4 regions of the Pseudomonas sp. S2_E02 genome follow, and region 1 is predicted to be linked to each of the others. Evidence: riboswitches for the same ligand, from Rfam matches in the RefSeq annotation. Region 1 holds a riboswitch; each other region holds the start of a gene.

Region 1 (5,384 bases):
GAACGCCAGATAAGCGTGCGGCGGCACCAGATCGGGGTCGTGATAGACCGCGCTCGGGTCGACCTGATAACCGCGCGCCGGCTGAATACCGACGAAGGTCAGGCCGAAGCGCAGACCGGCGATCATCATCCTCCCGTCGCGGCACATCGGGTCGTTTTGCGGCGTGCCCCAGCGTTCGATCACAGCGCTGCGATTGGCCTCGGGCAGCGCGTTGAACATCGTCAGATAAGCGTCCATCGCCAGGCTTTGCTGGCACGGACGCAGATCAATGGTGTCGAGATCGTTGCTGACGCCGCCGAGCAATTGCTCGATCAACTCGGTGCCGCTATTCGGCAGTTCAGCGGTGAGCGGATATCCCTCAGCCTGCAATGCACGCAGGATGTTCAGCGCCGCCGCCGGCGTGTCGAGACCGACACCGTTGCCGATGCGGCCATCACGGGTCGGATAGTTGGCGAGGATCAATGCGATGCGTTTTTCGCCATTTGGTACTTGCGCCAGATCAATCCAGCGCCGCGCCAGTTCAGCGACGAAATACATGCGCTCAGGTTGCGCGCGGTAGCAGACGACATCGGACTGACTGCGCTCACTGCGCCAGGCCAGATCCTTGAAACTGATCGGTCGGCTGATGATGCGCCCGTCGAGTTCCGGCAAGGCAATGTGCATGGCCAGATCCCGTGGCCCCAGGCCTTGCTCGCTGTCGCGCCAGCCGGGCTCGTTGTCCTGCGCGCAGATTGCCTGGATCACCGGGATATTGCGGCGAAACGGTCGCAGATGCGGCGCTTCCGGGCTGGATTGAGCGAACCCGGTGGTGTTGAGAATCACCCCGGCCTCAACCTCGTCCAGCCAGTCCTCGACCACCGTCAGGCAGCCGGGTTCTTTCAGACTGGCCACCGCGATCGGCAGCGGATTCAGCCCCGCCGCTTGCAAGCGCTGGCAGAACACATCGATGAACGCGGTGTTCGCCGCTTGTAGATGCGAGCGGTAAAACAACACCGCCGCGACCGGATGTGCAGGCAGCCAATCGGCTTGCCAGTCACTCAGTGCGGCGCTGGTTTTATTCGGGTGGTAAATCGCCGTGCGCGGCAGCGCCTGCGGTTCTTCCCAGACGTAATCGCGAGCCAGCCAACGGTTGGCGAGGCAGCGGAAAAAGTCCAGCGCATTGCCCAGTCCGCCCTGGCGCAGGAATTGCCAGAGGCGATCACGATCCACAGCGTTGACGGTGCTCAGGTCGCTGAGTTCCGGGTCAGGACGGTCATCGCCCGGCACCAGAATCACCTGCACACCGCGCTCGGACAGTTCAATCAGACGCTCGACGCCGTAGCGCCAATAGGCGATGCCGCCGTGCAGCGAGATCAGGATCACCTTGGCGTGGCGCAGCACTTCATCGACGTACAAATCGACCGAAGCGTGATTCTGCACCTGCATCGGGTTGGCCAGACGCAGGCTCGGGTAATCTTCCGGCAACTGCTGCGCGGCTTCGGCGAGCAGCGCCAGACTGGAGTCGCCGCTGCACAGGATCACCAGCTCGGCGGGGGTTTGGCCAAGGTCGGCAATGTTGTCATCCGAGACGAAACCGCCGGGCTGAGTCCTGAGCAGGTGCATGGCTTAAACGCTGAGCGCAGCGCGCAGTTGCGCTTCGAGTTGCGCGGCGTCGAGCTCCTGGCCGATCAACACCAGACGCGTGACGCGCGCTTCATCAGCGCCCCACTGACGGTCGAAATGCTTGTCGAAACGCGTACCCACGCCCTGGATCAGCAGACGCATTGGCTTGTTCGGGATGGCGGCGAAACCTTTGACGCGCAGGATGCCGTGCTTGACCACCAGTTGCGTCAGGGCGTCGAGCAGCAGGCTTTCGTCGGCTTGTGGCAGTTCGATGGAGATCGAATCGAAGGCGTCGTGATCGTGGTCATCGTGGTCGTCATCGCCTTCACCGTGGTGGTGATCATGATGGCTGTGGCGGCTGTCGATGTGCTCCTCGGAACCGGCGCCGAGGCCGATCAGCACGTCCAGCGGCAGACGGCCGTTGCTGGCTTCGATGATTTTCACTGCTGGCGGCAGCTCTTCGGCGACTTCAGCGCGGACACGAGCGAGATCTTCCGCGCTGGTCTGGTCGGCCTTGTTGAGGATCACCAGGTCGGCGCTGGCCAGTTGATCGGCGAACAGTTCGTGCAGTGGCGATTCGTGGTCGAGGTTCGGATCGAGTTTGCGCTGGGCATCAACCTGATCCGGGAACGCGGCGAAAGTGCCAGCAGCGACGGCCGGGCTGTCGACCACGGTGATCACCGCATCAACGGTGCAGGCGCTGCGGATTTCCGGCCACTGGAAGGCTTGTACCAGCGGTTTTGGCAGGGCCAGGCCCGAGGTTTCGATAAGGATATGGTCGAGATCGCCGCGACGGGCAACCAGTTCGCGCATCACCGGGAAGAACTCTTCCTGAACGGTGCAGCACAGGCAGCCGTTGGCCAGTTCGTAAACGCGACCGGTGGCTTCTTCTTCGGTGCAACCGATGGTGCATTGCTTGAGGATTTCACCGTCAATGCCCAACTCGCCAAACTCGTTGACGATCACCGCGATACGACGGCCCTGAGCGTTGTCGAGCATGTGCCGCAGCAGCGTGGTCTTGCCCGAGCCGAGGAAGCCGGTGACGATGGTGACGGGGAGTTTGGCCAGTGTTTTCATCGGTATGCCCTTTGGCAAGCGGCGGGCATACGGGACGAGAACCGGCAACGCGCGTGCGTGCCTGGAGAGTTCGCCACCGGATCACCCCGCCCGGTTGTAGTGAGAATCTGTGACGAGGCAGGTCTCCTGGCTGACGGTGTTCAGGCGCTGGGCCTGGCGTTGGCTGCGCCTTCCCGCGGGCTCATAAGTTGAGCTGGCAGTGGCGTGGCAGCGAACATCACCGTTCACAGTTGCGGGGGCAGCCGCGGCATTGACCGCGTTCCCTTCTTAGCTCCGGCACACGCCGGAGAACCTCGAATGCGCAAGGCTACGCATGCACGGCAGGCGGGTCAACGCCTGGATCATTGTGGTTATAAGGACAGCAACTTTTCCATCTAATGATTGCGAACACTTCTCACTTAATAAGTAGTTGTAAGTTATGTCTTACATGCCCTATCCGTTAAATTAAAAAACCACCACCGAGTTAAACCCTGAAATAGAGCGGCTGCGCGCATTTGATTACATATCTTTACAAAAACCAAATTGATAAATCAATACAAGATATGAACGATGAGTTCGCACAAGGACTATGAGTCTCTCAAGAAAGGATTTCTTGCATGGCTGATTATTATCAGTATTTGATCCTGCCTATTTCTTTCCTGCACCCATGGGTATCCACAACATGAGTGCCGGTAACGCGTTACGGCTATCAAGTGATGCCGGACTAAAGGAACTTTCCGAACTACTGCGCAATTGCCACTATGCGCACAGTGCCCACTATCCAGCATTGGATGTTGCGCTGCTGGGACGCGAAGCATGCAGGGCATTCAATGCGACCTGGGAGCATTTGCATACCGATGCGTATCTCAGCGCAGAGAACGGTCTTCGCGAACGACGTATCTGCAAGTTCCAGTATCGCCAACGGGAACGCCAGTGGACGGCGCTACAAGACTGCCACTTTTTTCAAGCCGAGACCGACAACCCGCTGTTGGGCGGGGTGCAGCGCACCTACACCCGCTGCGAGGCGACGTTCATTGACTCCCCGATTCTACAGACACTGCTGGCCGCCGACCTGGCACTGCTGGACATGGCGCTGGGCCCGCGCGACTGGCTCGTGACCTGCCATCAGTTCCGTATCCTCTGCGATCAAGGCAATGCTGGCCAGGCCACTCCTGAGGGCCGACATCGCGACGGGCACGATTTTGTCTTTCAACACCTGATTCAACGTCAGCATGTCATCGGTGGCGAAAGCCGGATATTTGATGAAGAAGGTGGCCAAGTATTCAGTGCAACTTTGACTGACTATCTGGAAACCGTCGTCTTGAATGACCGAATACTTCTGCATGAAGTTTCCCCACTGCAAACATCGAGCATTAATTCGGATCGCGGCAGTCGCGATATGTTGATTATCGACTTCGACCTGGCGGACTACTAATGAATCATTCGACTCATGCACTTTCAGTCAGTACCCCACTCGCGCATAGCTTCATCATTGAACAGTTTCAACAGGCGTGCGCACGAAGAACTTCCACACTATCGCTGACCGCCAATGAAAACATATTGTCCGAGACTGCACGCACGCTAGGACAGAATCGCCATTACGAGCGTTACTTGTTCAATGCACAGGCCATTGACGGTCAATGCTATGCCGCCGAATTCAATGGTATGCAGGTCGAACACTTCCCCGAAGTCGAAACATTAAAGGCTTTGGCGACCCAAGCCGTGCAGGCAATGTTCAACGCGCCGTTCGTCGAATACCGTGTGCTCTCCGGCGTGCACTGCACGCTGAGCGTGCTGGCCGCCCTGACCGAGCCGGGCGACTGCGTATTATCACTGGCGCCCGAAAGCGGCGGGCATTTCGCAACCGGGCCTCTGGTGCAGAAGATGGGCCGGCACAGCGTCTTTTTGAAACTGACGGCTGACGGACAAATTGATCTCGGGGACGTTGATCGGCAACTCCAGTCGTGCGGTCTACAACCGGCAGCCGTACTGCTCGATCATGGTCTGACCACACGGGTAATCGCCCTTAAACCACTGCGCGCGCTGCTGAACCGCCGGGGCTTTGAGCGGACACTGATCATCTACGATGCGTCGCACACTCTGGGCCTCATCGCCGGGAAGGCCTTTCCCAATCCGCTTGACGAGGGGGCGGATATTCTTCAAGGCAACACCCACAAATCCCTGGCAGGTCCGCACCGGGCACTGATCGTCTGCCGGCGTGCCGATCTGGCCCAGCGGATCGAGCAAACGCTCAGCGATGCGCTGGTGTCCTCGCCCAATCTGCCCGGTCTGCTGCAACTGTTCGTCAGCCTGCTGGAAACCCAGCGCTACGGCCAGGCCTACGCCCAACGCATGTGCGCCAATACTCGCCAGTTGCACGACGCACTCGCCGACCTGCCGGGCTGGACGCTGCACCCCTCCGACACGCACCTGCTGTTGCTCGAAGGCGAACGGGCCCGGCAAGCGGCGCAGCAGCTCAATGAACTGGGGATCCGGATCAACAATAAACAGATCAATGGCCGCGACTGCCTGCGCTTCGGCCTTCAGGAAATCACTCGTCTGGGCATCAGCAGCGAAGACCTGGATGCCTTGGCGCACATCATTCGCAATGTCTTGAGCGGTGGCGCCTACAGCGTGGACCGGATTCGTCTGGCTCACATTTGCCAACGCCTGAACCGGGTCCACTACAGCTTCGATCAGGAGGTTGACGAATGAGTGCTGCGGCC
Region 2 (5,384 bases), 1.8 Mb from region 1:
GTCACGCTCGTTGACGGCTGTCCACAGCGCCCCACTGGTGGGTTCCCAGGCCAGGCCATTGGGGTTGCGGATGCCCGAGGCGAAGATGCGGTGATTGCCGGTCGCCCGATCGACTTCCCAGATCGCTGCGCGGCCTTCTTCTTTATCCAGACCATTTTCACCGACGTTGCTGTTCGATCCGACAGTGACGTACAGCTTGCTGCCGTCCTTGCTGGCGATGACGTTTTTGGTCCAGTGGTGATTCAGCGTGCCGCCCGGCAGATCGACTACCTTGATTGGCTGCGATTTGATCTCGGTCGCGCCCGGTTCGTAGTTAAAGCGCAGCAGGCGGTCGGTGTCGGCGACGTACAGATCATTGCCGACCAGGGTCATGCCGAACGGCGAGTTGAGGTTCTGCAGAAACACCGTGCGTGTTTCCGCGACGCCATCATGATCGGCGTCACGCAGCAGGGTGATGCGGTTCGGACTCGGTACGCCAGCGCCAGCCTTGCCCATGACCTTTTTCATCACCCAGCCACGAATGCCGCTGCTGTCATCAGGCTTCGGCGGGGCGTTGGTTTCCGCCACCAGCACATCGCCATTGGGTAGCACATAGAGCCAGCGCGGATGATCGAGGCCTTCAGCGAAGGCTGCCACCTGAGTACCGGCCGCTGCGGTCGGTTTGCCGCCCGCGGGCCAGCCGATCGCCGGGGCGATGTTCACCGTCGGAATCAGGGTCTTGTTTGGTTCAGGCAATTTCGGTGACGGGCCGGTGCCGTCGGAGACTTGCAGGCTGGAGGTTTCACCGCAGGCGGCGAGTCCTCCGGCGAAGGCGATGACAAAAACGAGCTGGGGCTTGCGCATTGCTGATCTTCCCTATGAATGCATTCCTAATCATAGAGGAGGGCGCAAGCCCGATGGTTCAACTGCTCAGCCGCGGGCTTCCTTGAACAGCACGGCAATGCCCGGGTGATAGTTGCCGGCTTCGCTGCGCAATTTGCGGTAGGCGTAGGGGAAATACCAGGCGACCGCGCAGGTGTGTTCCTTTTGCAGGTCGTCGACCATGTCTTGCAGCTCTTCGGGGCTGGCGCTGTGCTGGGCTTTTTGCGGCGCGACAAACAGGCAGCCGAGCTTGAGGTCGCTGGCATAACTGATGCGCTTGGCGTCGTTGGTGATGTCCAGCAGAGCTTGAGTCAGATTCAGGTTGGTGACCTTTGGCCAGCGCTGAGTGGCCTGGATAAAGGCGCGGTCTTCGGCACCGGCGAGAAACAGATCGGCGCGGGCATTGCGCTCGCCTTCTTCGTTCTGTTTACGTGTGGCAGTCTCGTTCAAAGTGACCAGCTCAGCCATCCAGGCCGCCGCCGAGAGCAATCCGAGATTGGCTTTCTCATCATGCCAGTAAGGGGTGTCGCTGTCGCCGCGCACGGCGTTGTAGCGGTCGATACAGTCAAACCAGCGTTCAAGCACTGGGCGCAGGAATTCCAGGCGCGGGTTGCTGATGATCATGCCTTGCATCGTCATCATCCTTTATTGTTGTAGTGGGCTTTTCGAGAAAAGCATGGCTCTTTGATATCATTTGTATCAGTGTGGCACAAGATTGGCGGCAGATAAGTGATCGGCGGCAGTTATTCGCCCGATGGCCGCCTCTTTAATTGACGCTCCACCCCCAACCCTCTAACCTTCGCGGCTTGTTTCAGGTGCTCTGTGACCTGCGTCGACAGAGTGAAACAGGGAAGCCGGTGAGGGTTGTCTTCGCACGAAGAACCACCACGATCCCGGCGCTGCCCCCGCAACGGTAAATGAGTGAAAACTGCGCCTTGAGCCACTGCCTCGAAAGAAGCGGGAAGGCGCGCAGTCAGGCATGCGCCGCTCATGAGCCCGGAGACCGGCCTGATCCATCCAGCGGCATCACGGTGGGCGATGCCAGGCTTTTTGCCGTCTATTCTTGTGCCTGCCCGCCGTTATCCAGCCTCAACGGAGAGCTCCCCCATGACTGATTCCCCCGAGCGCGACGAACGCCATCTGGCGCGTATGCAGCGCAAAAAAGCCGTGATCGACGAACGCATCGCCAACTCGCCTGACGAGTGTGGCCTGGTGCTGGTGCTGACCGGCAACGGCAAAGGCAAAAGCAGCTCGGCGTTCGGCATGCTCGCCCGTGCCATGGGCCACGGCATGCAGTGCGGCGTGGTGCAGTTCATCAAGGGCCGTAACAGCACCGGTGAGGAGTTGTTCTTCCGACGCTTCCCCGAGCAAGTGCGCTTCCACGTGATGGGCGAAGGTTTCACTTGGGAAACCCAGGATCGTCAGCGTGACATCGCCGCCGCCGAAGCCGCGTGGGCGGTCTCCCGCGAATTGCTGCGTGATCCGTCGATCGGTCTGGTGGTGCTCGACGAATTGAACATCGCCCTCAAGCACGGCTACCTCGATCTCGATCAGGTGCTCAGCGATCTGCAGGCGCGTCCGCCGATGCAGCATGTGATCGTCACCGGTCGCGCGGCCAAGCCGGAAATGATTGAGATGGGCGACACGGTCACCGAAATGGGCATGCTCAAACATGCCTTCCAGGCCGGCATCAAAGCGCAGAAAGGCGTCGAACTTTGAATCAACCACGTCACTGCCCGGCGGTACTCATCGCCGCGCCGGCCTCCGGTCAGGGCAAGACCACCGTCACCGCCGCGCTCGCCCGTTTGCATCGCAATCAGGGGCGCAAGGTGCGCGTGTTCAAATGCGGGCCGGACTTTCTCGATCCGATGATTCTCGAGCGCGCCAGCGGTGCGCCGGTGTATCAACTGGACATGTGGATGGTCGGCGAGCAGGAAAGTCGTCGTCTGTTGTGGGAAGCCGCCGCCGAGGCGGATCTGATTCTGATTGAAGGCGTGATGGGCCTGTTCGACGGCACGCCGTCCAGCGCCGATCTGGCGCGGCACTTCGGCGTGCCGGTGCTCGGGGTGATTGATGGGACGGCGATGGCGCAGACCTTTGGTGCGCTGGCGCTCGGCTTGGCCAAGTATCAGCCAGATCTGCCGTTTGCCGGTGTGTTGGCCAACCGCGTTGGCACCTTGCGCCATGCGCAATTGCTCGAAGGCAGCCTCACCGAAGGTCTGCGCTGGTACGGTGCGTTGTCCCGCGAAACCGGTATCGAACTGCCAAGTCGTCATCTCGGCCTGGTCCAGGCCAGTGAATTGAATGATCTGGATGTGCGTCTCGACGCCGCCGCCGACGCATTGGCCAGCAGTTGCGAGGTAGCGCTGCCACCGGCGGTGGAGTTTGCCGCACCGGACGTGATCGCTGTCGAGCCGTTGCTGAAGAATGTGCGGATTGCCGTCGCCCGTGATGAAGCGTTTGCTTTCACCTACGGCGCGAGTCTCGATCTGTTGCGGGCGATGGGCGCCGAGTTGAGTTTCTTCTCGCCGATCCGCGACTCGCAATTGCCTGAAGCGGATAGCCTGTATTTGCCCGGTGGGTATCCGGAACTGCACCACGTTGCGTTGTCGCAGAACACCGCGATGTGTGAGGCGATTCGCGCGCATCATGCGGCGGGTAAGCCGTTGCTCGCCGAGTGTGGTGGGATGCTGTACCTGCTCGATTCGTTGACTGACGTTGAAGGCACCCGCGCTGAATTGGTCGGGCTGCTTAAGGGCGATGCGGTGATGCAGAAGCGTCTGGCGGCGTTGGCGTTGCAAGCGGTGGATCTGCCGGAAGGTTCGTTGCGCGGGCACACTTATCATCATTCGTTGACGACTACCGAACTGGCGCCGATTGCGCGGGGTTTGAGTCCGAATGGTGGGCGCGGTGCCGAGGCGGTTTATCGGGAAGGGCGGATGACGGCTTCTTATGTGCACTTCTATTTCCCGTCGAACCCGAGTGCGATTGCCGCATTGTTTGCGCCAGACCGTGAGGCCGCCTTCGCGAGCAAGCTCGCTCCCACAGGGGATCGCGTTTCTTGAGCAAGCATCCCGTCCAATGTGGGAGCGAGCTTGCTCGCGAAAGGGCCATGACCGACAACACATTCTCCGAAGCCGAGCGCGAAGCGGTTTATAGAGCCATTGCCGAACGCCGCGACATGCGCCACTTCACCGGCGGCAGCGTCGAACCGGAGCTGTTGCGCCGACTACTGGAAGCCGCCCACCAGGCCCCAAGCGTCGGCCTGATGCAGCCCTGGCGTTTCATCCGCATCAGCGACCGCAGCCTGCGCGGGCAGATCCAGAATCTGGTGGAAGAAGAACGCATCCGCACAGCCGAAGCCCTCGGCGAGCGCAGTGACGAGTTCATGAAGCTCAAGGTCGAAGGCATCAATGATTGCGCCGAAGTGCTGGTCACCGCGTTGATGGATGATCGCGAAAAGCACATTTTCGGTCGCCGTACATTGCCGGAAATGGACATGGCCTCGCTGTCCTGCGCGATCCAGAATCTGTGGCTGGCCTCGCGCGCCGAAGGCCTGGGCATGGGCTGGGTCTCGCTTTTCGAACCGCAAGCGTTGGCGGATCTGCTGAAGCTGCCCGAGGGTGCCAAGCCACTGGCGGTTTTATGCCTGGGCCCGGTCAAGGAATTCTATCCGGCGCCGATGCTGGTACTCGAAGGGTGGGCGCAGGCGCGGCCGCTCAATGAGTTGCTGTACGAAAATTATTGGGGAGTGAGTCAATGAGTGTGGCGTTGTTGAGTGTCGCCGCAGTGGCGCTGGATGCGCTGTTGGGTGAACCGAAACGCTGGCATCCGCTGGTGGCGTTCGGCAATTTCGCCGGGCGCATCGAGCAACGCTTCAACGCCGGTGGCCGGGGTTGGCGCAGCCATGGGGTCACTGCGTGGGTGATCGCGGTGCTGCCGCTGACCTTGCTCGCCACGGCGTTTTCCTGGGCGCCATACGTGGGCTGGGTCGTCGAGATTCTCGCGCTGTATTGCGCCCTTGGCATGCGCAGCCTCGGTGAACATGTCGCGCCGGTCGCCGCCGCGTTGCGCGCGGATGATCTGGACGAGGCGCGCAAGCGTGTCGGCTATCTGGTCAGCCGCCAGACCGATGAACTCGACAGCACCGCCGTCGCCCGCGCCGCCACCGAGTCGGTGCTGGAAAACGGCAGCGATGCGGTGTTTGCCGCGCTGTTCTGGTTTGTCGTGGCGGGTGCGCCGGGCGTGGTCCTCTATCGCTTGAGCAACACGCTCGATGCGATGTGGGGCTATCGCAACGAACGCTTTGAGCGTTTCGGTTGGGCAGCGGCAAAAATCGACGACGTGTTGAACTACATTCCTGCGCGTCTGGTGGCATTAACCTACGCGCTGCTGGGTAAAACCCGACTCGCGCTGAAGTGCTGGCGCGCGCAGGCGCCGAAGTGGGACAGCCCCAACGCTGGCCCGGTGATGGCTGCCGGGGCCGGTGCCTTGGGCGTGGAGCTGGGCGGCCCGGCGATCTA
Region 3 (5,384 bases), 840 kb from region 1:
AAATGCCGGCGCAGGGTTTTCCATAATTGCAAGGCGCCGCGCTGGGTGCAACGCGGGCCGGTGCAGAGGAATACATGGCGCGCATGCTCGGGCACATTTGACCAGTCCGGGTGCGTGTCGACGCCGTCGACGGTTTTGATTTCACTCATCAGAAGCGGTACGTGTAGCGCACTTCGGAGGTGAACGGCCGGCCGAGGTTGTCGACGTTGCTCGAACGGCTGGTGACGTAATCGCGGTCGAACAGGTTTTCCACCAGCAGGCTCACTCGGTGCTGATGAGCGTTGTCGAGGTAGCGATAAGCGTCGGCGTCGACCACGGAATAGTTACCGTACTCGACTTGCTTCGAGCTTTTGATGTCGCGGATATAGCGGATCGCACCGCCGGCACCCCACAGGCGATTTTCCGATTCATAACCCACGTGTGAACGGGCGAAGAAGCTCGGGATATCGTTGAGGGTTACACCGCTGCGCGATTCGGTGAGGTTGCGGGTCATGTCCGCTTGCAGGCTCCACTGATCGTTGAGCGCGAGTTTGGCGTCGGCCTCGAAACCGCGCATACGCACCTGGCCTTCACCGTTGACCCATTGAATGTCGTCGAGGGTGATCAAGTCGTCGATCTTGCGTTTGAACAGGGTCACGCTGGCGCTGAATTCGCGGTCGAGCAGAAAGCCTTTGTAGTCGACACCCAGCTCCGCATTGCGGCTTTTTTCCGGCTTCAGGTTGCGATTGCCGATCTCGTCGCCCGGTTCATTGACGAACAATTGCTCGGCGTTTGGCAGTTTGTAGGCGCTGCCGTACTGGCCGCGCACCGACCAATTGTCATTGAGGTCATACAGCGAAGTGAGCATGCCGACGGTGGCACTGTCGCCGCCGCTCATGGCCTCGTGACGCACACCGATGCTCGGGTGCCAGTCGGGCAGGGCGTCGATCTGCGGGCGCAGTTGCGTGTAGAAAGCGTGGGCTTCGGCCTTGTCGTTATCGATGATCAGCACATCGTCCTGGCCCTTGAACCACTGGTTGTCGGTGCCAAACACCAGCACATGGCCGCCGGGCAATTCAGCCTTGCCTTCGGCCTGCACACCCCAATCGGTGAAGCCCCAATAGTCGTTGTGATTGATTACTTTGGTGCCGCCGCCCTCCACGTTGTTGACGCGGGTATAACGCGTGTCCCAGTCGTTGATATGGCCTTTGACGAAGTAGCTCAGGCGCTCATTGACGGTCTGCTCGAAGGTCGCCGTGGCGATCTGCTGCACGCGGTCGTTAGTGGTCTTGTGGTTGTCGACCGGGCGGGCGAAATCGAGGTTGGCGTCGGCGTATTGGTAAAACAGCTCCAGCCGCGAATCATCGCCGAATGACTGAATCGCCTTGCCGCCGAACGTGGTGACTTCGTAGGCGCGATCCTTGCCGGAATCGTTTTTCATGTCGCGGTTGCGATAGGGCTGGTAACCGTCGGAGACGTTATGGCTGACGTACGCCAGCAAACCGAGGTCGCCGAAACCGTTAGTGAAGATATTCTCGACGCGGGCGTCTTCGGTGGTGCCGCCAAAGCTGTCGACGCCCAGATTCACCTCGCCGGCGGCTTTGCGCGATTGCGGGCTGCGGGTGACGATGTTGATCACGCCGGACACGGCCTGGGTGCCGAACAACAGGCTCTGCCCACCCTTGAGCACTTCGATGCGTTCGATGGCGTTGGCCGGCAGAGTGTCCAGATAGAGGCCGCCGTACAGGCGATTGTTCAGGCGCACGCCGTCGAGCAGGATCAGCGTGTCGTCGTTGCGCCCGCCGAGCAGCGAATACGTGCCGTAGTCGAAAGGGCCGTTTTTCGGCGCCACATACAAGCCTGGAATGAACATCTGCATCACGCGGCTGACATCGGCGCTGGGGCCGGCGCGTTCGATCTGCTCGCGGCTGACGATTTCGACCTTGCTGCCGAATCTGGCCATCTCGGCGACGGTGGTGGATTCCACTGACGGTGCAGTAACGATTTGTTGATTGAGTTCCAGCGGCGCGTCGTCGGCCAGTAGCAGCGGGCTGAACAGGCAGCCAAGGAACAGGGTTGGAGCAGAAGTGTTGAAAGGTCGAATCATTGTCTTCTCGAAAAGGATCTTCGCAGAAGAGCATGCAAGAGAAGGCATCGCGCACAGCCAATACCGGCCCATGCCCGCCCACCGCAGGATTTTGCCAAACGAAATTCCAGGCCGGTCTCCGGGCTCGCGCGTATAGAGGTTTTCACCTTCCCATGGCCGTCTGGCCACAGTGGTGTATTGAAAACATCACGCGCATACCGTTGCGGGGGCAGCACCGGACTTGTTCGAAAAGAACGTACCGGTTTCCCGTTTCACCCCATGCACGGCGGCATGGGACACCTGAAACTGGCCGGCATCTGAACATTCGAGGAGCGTCTCGTCAATGCGGCAACCACCAGGGGAGCTATTGGATACGTTCCAGAGCGACAAACTGGCCACTCAACCACGCATAAAGCTGAGACACCGCCGGGGTGATCTGCTTGCGATGCGGGCACACCAGACTCAACGGTGAGGCATTGCCGGGAAAATCCTTCAGTAGCACGACCAGTCGCCCTGCGATCACGTCTGCACTGACGTCCAGCCAGGATTTGTTGGCGATGCCTTCGCCGCTCAACGCCCAGCGGCGCACGATGTCGGCGTCGTCGCTGAACATCGGTCCCGAGACCTGGATCGTTTCACTGCCCAGACTCCACTTGTCGTAGATCCGGCCGCCTTGCTGGTAGAGCAGGCAAGCGTGGTTGTGCAGATCATCCGGCGTTTGCGGGTATCCGTGGCGCTCCACGTATTCCGGTGCGGCGACCAGCACCCGCCGGTTCCACGGTGCCAGCGGCAGCGCCACGTAGTTGGCATCTTCATTCGAGCCGTATCGAATCGCCACGTCTACCGGGTCACGAAACAAGTCGGCCATCTGGTCCGACAGGGAAAAGCGCAAGGTCAGTTCCGGGTGCTGGCGGCGAAACAGTGTGAGCCACGGCAGCAAAATGTTGCGCCCCAGATCGGACGGCGCCGTCACTTGCAACACGCCGCGCAACGTGGCGTTTTCACCGCGCAGGTTTTCCTTGCCTTGCTTGAGCGCCTCCAGCACCGAGTGGGCAGTGGGCAAGTATTGCTCGCCCTCGGCGGTTAATCGCAGGCTGCGGGTGGTGCGCGCAAACAGGCGCACGTCCAGCTCACGCTCCAGACGCTTGATCGCCGCGGCAACCTGACCGGGCAATAAATCCGCCTCATGGGCGGCAGCTGTGAAGCTGCCCAGCGCGGCGCTGCGGGTGAACAAACCAAGATCATCGATGCGGATCATTTTCACTCCTGAAGTGAAAGTGTTGGCGCATTCTGCTGGTTTTTCTTTGTGCTTGGGAAGTCGAAGATGGCGGCAAGCGAGCACATCAGCTCTTCAGACAGCGAGTTTCCATGAAAGCCATCACCTTCACCCAACACGCTTTGCCCATTGAAGATCCGCAATCGTTGCAGGACATCGACCTTCCGGTGCCAACTCCCGGCCCCCGGGATTTGCTCGTAGAAGTTCGTGCGGTGTCGGTCAATCCGGTCGATACCAAAGTACGCGCCGGCACTTTCACCAAAGAACCGAAAATCCTCGGCTGGGATGCCGCCGGCATCGTCCGCGAGGTCGGGACTGAAGTGACGCTGTTTCAGCCTGGCGACGAAGTGTTCTACGCAGGCTCCCTTGCCCGCACCGGCAGTTATAGCGAATTTCACCTGGTGGACGAGCGAATCGTCGGGCACAAACCGCGTTCGTTAAGTGCTGCGGATGCCGCGGCATTGCCGTTGACCTCGATCACCGCCTGGGAGCTGTTGTTTGACCGTCTCGGTGTCACCGAAGGTTCAGGGCAGGGCAAGTGCCTGTTGATCACGGGGGCAGCGGGCGGCGTCGGTTCGATGCTGGTGCAATTGGCCCGACAGTTGACGCGGCTGACCGTCATCGGCACCGCCTCACGGCAGGAAACGGCTGACTGGGTCCGGCAATTGGGCGCGCATCACGTCATCGATCACAGTCAGCCGCTGCTCGCACAGTTGCAGGCACTGGGCATCGACGAGGTCAGCCATGTCGCCAGCCTGACCCATACCGAGGAGCATTTTGCGCAGCTGATTGAAGTGCTCCAACCACAAGGGCGTCTGGGCGTGATCGACGATCCTGAAAGCCTCGACGTGATGCCGCTCAAGCGCAAGTCGCTCTCGCTGCACTGGGAGCTGATGTTCACCCGTTCGCTGTACGAAACCCCGGACATGATTGAGCAGCATCACCTGCTCAATCGCGTCAGCGATCTGATTGACCAGGGCATTTTGAAAACGACCGTCGGTGAACATTTTGGCGCGATCAACGCGGCAAACATGCGCCGTGCCCATGCCTTGGTCGAGAGCGGCAAGGCCCGAGGCAAACTGGTACTCGAAGGTTTCTGATTTCACTCATTCAGACGGGCCGGCACGCGGGCCGGTCAGGAGCAGCTCATGCGTATGAAAAAGCTTTCTGCTGCATTGGTCATGGTCATGGCAGCGCCGTTCGCCCATGCAATCAGCGCCGTGCCGTTGCCGGCCAATGCCCCCGCCGACCGATCCTTCGGCAAGCTCGAACAGGTCCATGCGTTCTACGACGCAATGCCCACCGGCGTTTCCGTCACCGAGACCGGACGAATCTTCGTCAACTTCCCGCGTTGGGGCGACAACGTGCCGTTCACCGTGGGCGAGATCCGCGACGGCAAAGTCGTGGCTTACCCGAACGCGGCGATCAACCAGGAAAACCTCAACGATCCCAGTGATGGTCTGATCAGCGTACAGAGCGTGGTGGCCGACGGGCGCGGTCGTGTCTGGTTGCTCGATACCGCCGCGCCGGGTTTCGCAGACCCAAAACCCAAAGGCGCGAAGCTGATCGCGGTGGATCTGGTCAGCAACAAGATCGTCAAACGCCTGGTGTTCCCGGACAACGTCATGTTGCCGAGCACCTACGTCAACGACATGCGTTTCGACTTTCGCACAGGCCCGGAGGGAACGGTCTATCTCACTGACTCGTCCCTGCGCGGACCGGGCGCGATCATCGTCATGGACATCGCCAGCGGCAGTGCCATGCGCCGCTTGAGCGGTGTGCCGGCGACCTCGGTTGACCCGACCTTTGTCCCGGTGGTTGAAGGCCTGCCACTCACCGTTGAAGGTCCGGACGGCAAGCGCAAACCGCTGGGCGTGGCCTCGGACGGCATCGCGCTGTCGGCGGACGGCAAGACACTGTATTTCACACCGCTGTCGAGTCGGCACCTGTATTCGGTTTCCACCGCGTTGCTGCGTGATGCCAACTTCAGTGAACAGCAACTGACGGCCGCCGTGCAGGATCTGGGGGAGAAGGGCGCGTCCG
Region 4 (5,384 bases), 1.0 Mb from region 1:
ACAACTGGTGGAAGAAAGCTGCAAGCGCCTCAATATCGATCTCAACTGCGTCATGCAACTCAACAGCCGCGAAGCCATCGTCCACGCGATCGTCAAGGGCATCGGCATCGGGTTTGTCTCGGCGGTCGAGTACGCCGAAACCCCGGGCACCACGCCGATCACCTTTGTCGATCACCCGTTCTTTATCGAATACCACCTGTGCTGCCTCGGCATCCGCCGGAACCGGCCAGTGATTGCCGAACTGTTTGATGCGAATCCACCGCTGACCTGATCAGCACTGACCCTTGAACCGCCTACCTCATTGCCGAGGGACGGCCCACGCTTACCTGAAAACGGAGATTGACCATGCAGTACCAACAACCGACTCACCTGCAAGCCGCGATCCTCGACTGGGCCGGCACCGTTGTCGATTTCGGCTCGTTTGCGCCGACGCAGATTTTCGTCGAGGCCTTTGCCGAGTTTGGCGTCGCCGTGTCGCTGGAAGAAGCGCGCGGGCCAATGGGCATGGGCAAGTGGGATCACATTCGCACGCTGTGCAACCTGCCGCAGATTGCCGAGCGTTACCGCGCGGCGTTTGATCGCTTGCCGAGTGACGACGATGTAACGGCAATCTACGAACGTTTCATGCCGCTGCAGATCGAGAAAATCGCCCTGCATTCGGCGCTGATTCCGGGCGCGCTCGAAGCCATTGCAGCATTGCGCGACAAGGGTTTGAAAATCGGTTCGTGCTCGGGCTACCCGGCGGTGGTAATGGCCAAGGTTGTCGAACTGGCGCGGGAAAATGGCTATGTCGCCGGTCATGTCGTTGCCACCGATGAAGTGCCCAATGGCCGGCCGTATCCGGCGCAGGCGTTGGCCAACGTGATTGCCCTGGGCATCGATGACGTGGCCGCCTGCGTCAAGGTCGACGACACCTGGCCGGGAATTCTCGAAGGCCGCGCCGCCGGCATGTGGACGGTGGCGTTGACCTGTTCCGGCAACGCACTGGGCCTGACCTATGAGCAATACAAGGCGTTGCCGTCGGATCGACTGGCGGAAGAACGCGCGCGGATCGGCAAGATGTTCGCCCCTTCGCGCCCGCACTACCTGATCGACACCATCGCCGAACTGCCCGAAGTGATCGAAGACATCAATGCGCGCCTGGCCCGGGGCGAAACTCCGCAGTCCTGCTGATTGATCGTCCGCACCCCGCGCTGATCGTTCCCACGCTCTGCGTGGGAATGCAGCCCGTGACGCTCCGCGTCACTGGACGCGGAGCGTCCCTAGAGGCGTTCCCACGCGGAGCGTGGGAACGATCAACAGCCAAATCGCGGGCAAAAAAAAGCTGCCAAAACTGGCAGCAAAAACTTTAAGAACACGCGATGTATTGACCTCAGCATAGACGCCGGATAATGACAGTGTCGTGACAGTCGCAAATTCATTCAATCGCCCCGCCCCCGTCATCAGGATGTCATCAAGATCACGGCAGAATCCTCGCAAACCGTCTTGAGCCTCGCGACGGATGCTCTGCAAGGATTCCCATGAAAGACGACGCCTCGCTGTTTGCCGCCATCGACCTGGGTTCGAACGCCTTTCGCCTGATGATCGGCCAGTCGGTGCGCAGCCGCAAAGGCTTGCAGATTCAGGAAGTGAAAACCCTGCGCGAACCGGTGCGCCTCGCCGAAGGCTTTGATGGCGGCGCACTGGATGCCTTGGCACTGGATCGCGGCTGGCAGGCGTTGGCGCGGTTCGGCAAGAAGCTGCGTGGTTTCGAGGCCGGCCGTGTTCGTGCGGTGGCCACAAGCGCGGTGCGTGAAGCGGACAACGCGCAACTGTTTCTGGCCAGTGCCGAGCGGCATCTGGGCTTTCCCATCGACGTCATTTGCGGCCATGAAGAGGCGCGGCTGGTCTACGCCGGCGTAACTCACGCCTTGCCCAGCGCCGACGACCTGCGCCTGGTGGTCGACATCGGCGGCGGCTCCACCGAGCTGATCCTCGGCCAGGGCTCACAACCCTTGTTAACCGAAAGCATCGCCATCGGCAGCGGCACCTTGAGCACGCGATTCTTTCGCGGCGGCGATGTGTCCGCCAGCGCGCTACAGGAGGCCGAACGCTTCGCCATCCTGCAGTTTGAAAAAGTTGCCCGGCGCTACCGTGCTCAGGGCTGGCAGCAAACCATCGGCTCTTCCGGCACCGCGCGCATGCTCGCCAAAGTACTCAAGACCAATCGCCTCAACGACTTCGGCCAGGACGGCATCACCTACGGCGGCCTGCTGCGCCTGTCGCTGCTGTTGTTGAAGGTAAACAACGTGCAACAGCTCAAGCTCGCAGGCCTGCAACCACACCGCCAGAGCATTCTGCCCGGCGGTCTGGTGTTAATGCTGGCGGCATTCAAAGTGTTCGGTATCGCACAAATGCTGCCCTCCGAACCGGGCCTGCGTCTGGGCGTGTTGCACGGTTTGATGAGCCAGCACTAATCCTCGCCGCAACAGATTCGTCTCCCCTTCGGCGGCTTGATCGACTACCATGCCGCCGCTGGTTCCCGAACGGGACTAATAGGGAATCCGGGGTGCTTGCACAGCATTGACCGGAACTGCCCCCGCAACTGTAGGTGCCGAGCCTGCTCCACGACTGCCACTGGGTGAATCCCGGGAAGGCCGGAGCCAGGCGATGACGCATCAGTCAGGAGACCTGCCGGCACAGTGATTACTAACCGGCGGGGTGTCCGGGAAGGACATCGTGCCGTGCGCGTCTTCGTTGGCTGCCCGGCCTTGCGCTGTTTTCCTGACCGCGTTCGATGGTGTGTTTCCAGACCGTACTCTCCCGCTCCCCGTACGGTTCCCCTGGAGACTGCCCCATGCTGCTGCCCCGCATCGCCACCCTCATCACCGGCCTGAGCCTTGGCGCCCTGGCGCAGGCGGCACCGACTGTCTATCCACTGACGGTCGAGAACTGCGGCAGCACCCTGACCTTCCAGTACGCACCGACGCGCACCGTGACCATCGGCCAGGCCGGCACGGAGATGCTCTACGCCATGGGCCTGGGCGACAAAGTCGTCGGCACCTCACTGTGGTTCAACAATGTGCTGGCCAAATACAAGGCACAAAACGACCAGATCGAGCGCCTGGCTGACAACGAGCCGAGTTTCGAGTCGGTAATCGGCAAGCGTCCGGAACTGGTCGCCGTGGAACTGGAATGGATGGTCGGCCCGCAAGGCGCGGTGGGCACGCGCGAGCAGTTTCATGAACTGAAGATTCCAACGTACCTGCTGCCTTCCGATTGCGAAGCCAAGGACAACCTCGTCGGCGCCGATGGCACGCGACTGGCGCCGTTTCACATCGAGACGATTTACAAAAGCGTGAGCCAACTGGCGCAGATCTTCGATGTTCAGGAGCGTGGCCAGCAGCTCAATGATCAACTCAAGGCAAGTCTCGCCAAATCGATTGCCACCGCCCAAGGCAAACAGCTCAAAGACGCCAGCGCGCTGGTGTGGTTCTCCAGCGCACAAATGGACATCGAGCCGTTCGTGGCCGGGCACAAAGGCGTTCCCGATTTCATGCTCAGCACCCTCGGCGTGCGCAACGTGGTGGCGTCCGATGAGGAGTGGCCAACCGTCGGTTGGGAAACCATCGCCAAGGCCAATCCGACCTTCCTGGTCATCGCGCGCATGGATCGTCGACGTTTCCCCGCCGACGACTATGAAAAGAAACTCGCCTTCCTGCGCAGTGATCCGGTGACGCGCAACATGGACGCGGTGAAACACAACCGCATCATCATTATCGACGCCATGGCCCTGCAGGCGAGCCTGCGCATGTTCGAGGGCATTGAGCAATTGGCCACGGCCATCAACGGCTATGACCTGTCGCAATGAGTGCCAGCCTGATCCGCACGTTCCTGGCCCTGGCGACCCTGTTGATTGCAGTGGTCGCCGGCGTGGCCATCGGTGAAACCTCGATTGCACCGGACGTGGTGTTGCAAGTGCTGGCGAACAAACTGTGGGGCGCCGGGCATGTCCTCGACCCGATCGATGAAGGCATCATCTGGAACTACCGCCTGACCCGGGCATTGGTCGCGGCGGCATGCGGTGCAGGGTTAGCGACCTGCGGAGTGATTTTACAGTCGCTGCTGCGCAATCCGTTGGCCGATCCCTATCTGCTGGGCATTTCTGCCGGCGCCTCGACCGGAGCGGTGATGGTCGCGCTGCTTGGCGTAGGTGCCGGGATCATCTCACTGTCAGTCGGTGCCTTCGCCGGCGCGGTCACGGCGTTCGTGCTGGTGATTGTGCTGGCGCGGGTCAGCGGCTCGGCCAGCGGTACCGGGCAGATCATTCTCGCGGGGATCGCCGGTTCGCAGCTGTTCAATGCGCTGACGGCGTTTCTGATCACCCGCTCGGCCAGCTCCGAGCAGGCGCGCGGGATCATGTTCTGGTTGCTGGGCAATCTTGGCGGCGTGCGCTGGCCATCGGTGTGGCTGGCGGTGCCAGTGGCCGTATTGGGGTTGGTTGTCTGCCTGTGGCATCGGCGGGCGCTAGATGCGTTTACCTTTGGTGCGGATTCGGCGGCGTCGCTCGGCATTCCGGTGCGGCGTGTGCAGATTCTGCTGATCGGTTGTGCAGCGCTGGTGACGGCAGTGATGGTGTCGATTGTCGGCTCGATCGGTTTTGTCGGTCTGGTCATTCCTCATGCCGCGCGTCTGTTGCTGGGCACCGGTCATGCGCGGTTGCTGCCGGCCAGTGCGTTGGGTGGCGCGGTGTTTCTGATAGCCGCCGATGTGCTGTCGCGCACACTGATCAAGGGCCAGGTGATTCCGGTCGGGGTGATTACCGCGCTGGTCGGGGCGCCGGTGTTTGCCTTGATTCTGGTTGGCCGCAGGTCGGCACGATGAACAGTGTTTTGAGTTGTTCCGGCCTGAGCTTCAGGGTGCGCGGCGCCGAGTTGCTCAACGGTGTCAGCCTTGAGGTTCAGCGTGGCGAAACCCTGGGCATTGTCGGGCCGAATGGCGCGGGCAAATCCACTCTGTTGAAGTTGCTGGCCGGGCTGCGTGAACCGAGCGCTGGCGAGGTGCTGCTCGACGGTCTGCGCCTGGGCAAAATGGCCCGGCGCAGCATTGCGCAAAAGCTTGCGGTGGTTGAGCAACAAGCTGATACCGACGATGGCATTCGCGTGTTCGACGCAGTGGCGTTGGGGCGTACGCCGTGGTTGTCGGCGCTGCAACCGTGGTCGCAGGCCGACGACGCGATTGTTCAGCAGGCGCTGACCGACGTTGACGCAATGCACCTGCGCACGCGTCTGTGGCGCAGCCTGTCCGGCGGTGAACGGCAGCGGGTGCACATCGCCCGGGCACTGGCGCAGCGGCCGCAGATTCTGTTGCTCGACGAGCCGGCCAATCACCTCGACATTCAGCAT

The links. Region 1 has a riboswitch for cobalamin ahead of cobW (cobalamin biosynthesis protein CobW). Riboswitches for the same ligand answer to the same signal wherever they lie in the genome.
Region 2: it holds a riboswitch for cobalamin, as region 1 does, so the genes downstream of both, cobO (cob(I)yrinic acid a,c-diamide adenosyltransferase) here and cobW (cobalamin biosynthesis protein CobW) in region 1, are expected to answer to the same signal.
Region 3: it holds a riboswitch for cobalamin, as region 1 does, so the genes downstream of both, AB4O01_RS03575 (TonB-dependent receptor plug domain-containing protein) here and cobW (cobalamin biosynthesis protein CobW) in region 1, are expected to answer to the same signal.
Region 4: it holds a riboswitch for cobalamin, as region 1 does, so the genes downstream of both, AB4O01_RS02790 (ABC transporter substrate-binding protein) here and cobW (cobalamin biosynthesis protein CobW) in region 1, are expected to answer to the same signal.

Annotation. Positions count from the first base shown of each region.
Region 1 is NZ_CP162761.1:1,638,486-1,643,869, forward strand. It holds gene cobN (cobaltochelatase subunit CobN) at 1-1,602, opposite strand, end outside; gene cobW (cobalamin biosynthesis protein CobW) at 1,606-2,679, opposite strand; cobalamin riboswitch at 2,779-2,990, opposite strand; gene AB4O01_RS07400 (2OG-Fe dioxygenase family protein) at 3,341-4,093, shown strand; gene AB4O01_RS07405 (hypothetical protein) at 4,093-5,373, shown strand; gene AB4O01_RS07410 (ATP-grasp domain-containing protein) at 5,370-5,384, shown strand, end outside.
Region 2 is NZ_CP162761.1:6,421,115-6,426,498, forward strand. It holds gene AB4O01_RS28870 (PQQ-dependent sugar dehydrogenase) at 1-843, opposite strand, end outside; gene AB4O01_RS28875 (hypothetical protein) at 910-1,494, opposite strand; cobalamin riboswitch at 1,658-1,887, shown strand; gene cobO (cob(I)yrinic acid a,c-diamide adenosyltransferase) at 1,969-2,580, shown strand; gene AB4O01_RS28885 (cobyrinate a,c-diamide synthase) at 2,577-3,926, shown strand; gene bluB (5,6-dimethylbenzimidazole synthase) at 3,974-4,624, shown strand; gene cbiB (adenosylcobinamide-phosphate synthase CbiB) at 4,621-5,384, shown strand, end outside.
Region 3 is NZ_CP162761.1:800,563-805,946, forward strand. It holds gene AB4O01_RS03570 ((2Fe-2S) ferredoxin domain-containing protein) at 1-149, opposite strand, end outside; gene AB4O01_RS03575 (TonB-dependent receptor plug domain-containing protein) at 149-2,086, opposite strand; cobalamin riboswitch at 2,179-2,384, opposite strand; gene AB4O01_RS03580 (LysR family transcriptional regulator) at 2,430-3,323, opposite strand; gene AB4O01_RS03585 (zinc-binding alcohol dehydrogenase family protein) at 3,434-4,441, shown strand; gene AB4O01_RS03590 (L-dopachrome tautomerase-related protein) at 4,490-5,384, shown strand, end outside.
Region 4 is NZ_CP162761.1:629,591-634,974, reverse strand. It holds gene AB4O01_RS02805 (LysR substrate-binding domain-containing protein) at 1-271, shown strand, start outside; gene phnX (phosphonoacetaldehyde hydrolase) at 346-1,173, shown strand; gene AB4O01_RS02795 (Ppx/GppA family phosphatase) at 1,521-2,456, shown strand; cobalamin riboswitch at 2,499-2,692, shown strand; gene AB4O01_RS02790 (ABC transporter substrate-binding protein) at 2,837-3,850, shown strand; gene AB4O01_RS02785 (FecCD family ABC transporter permease) at 3,859-4,863, shown strand; gene AB4O01_RS02780 (ABC transporter ATP-binding protein) at 4,860-5,384, shown strand, end outside.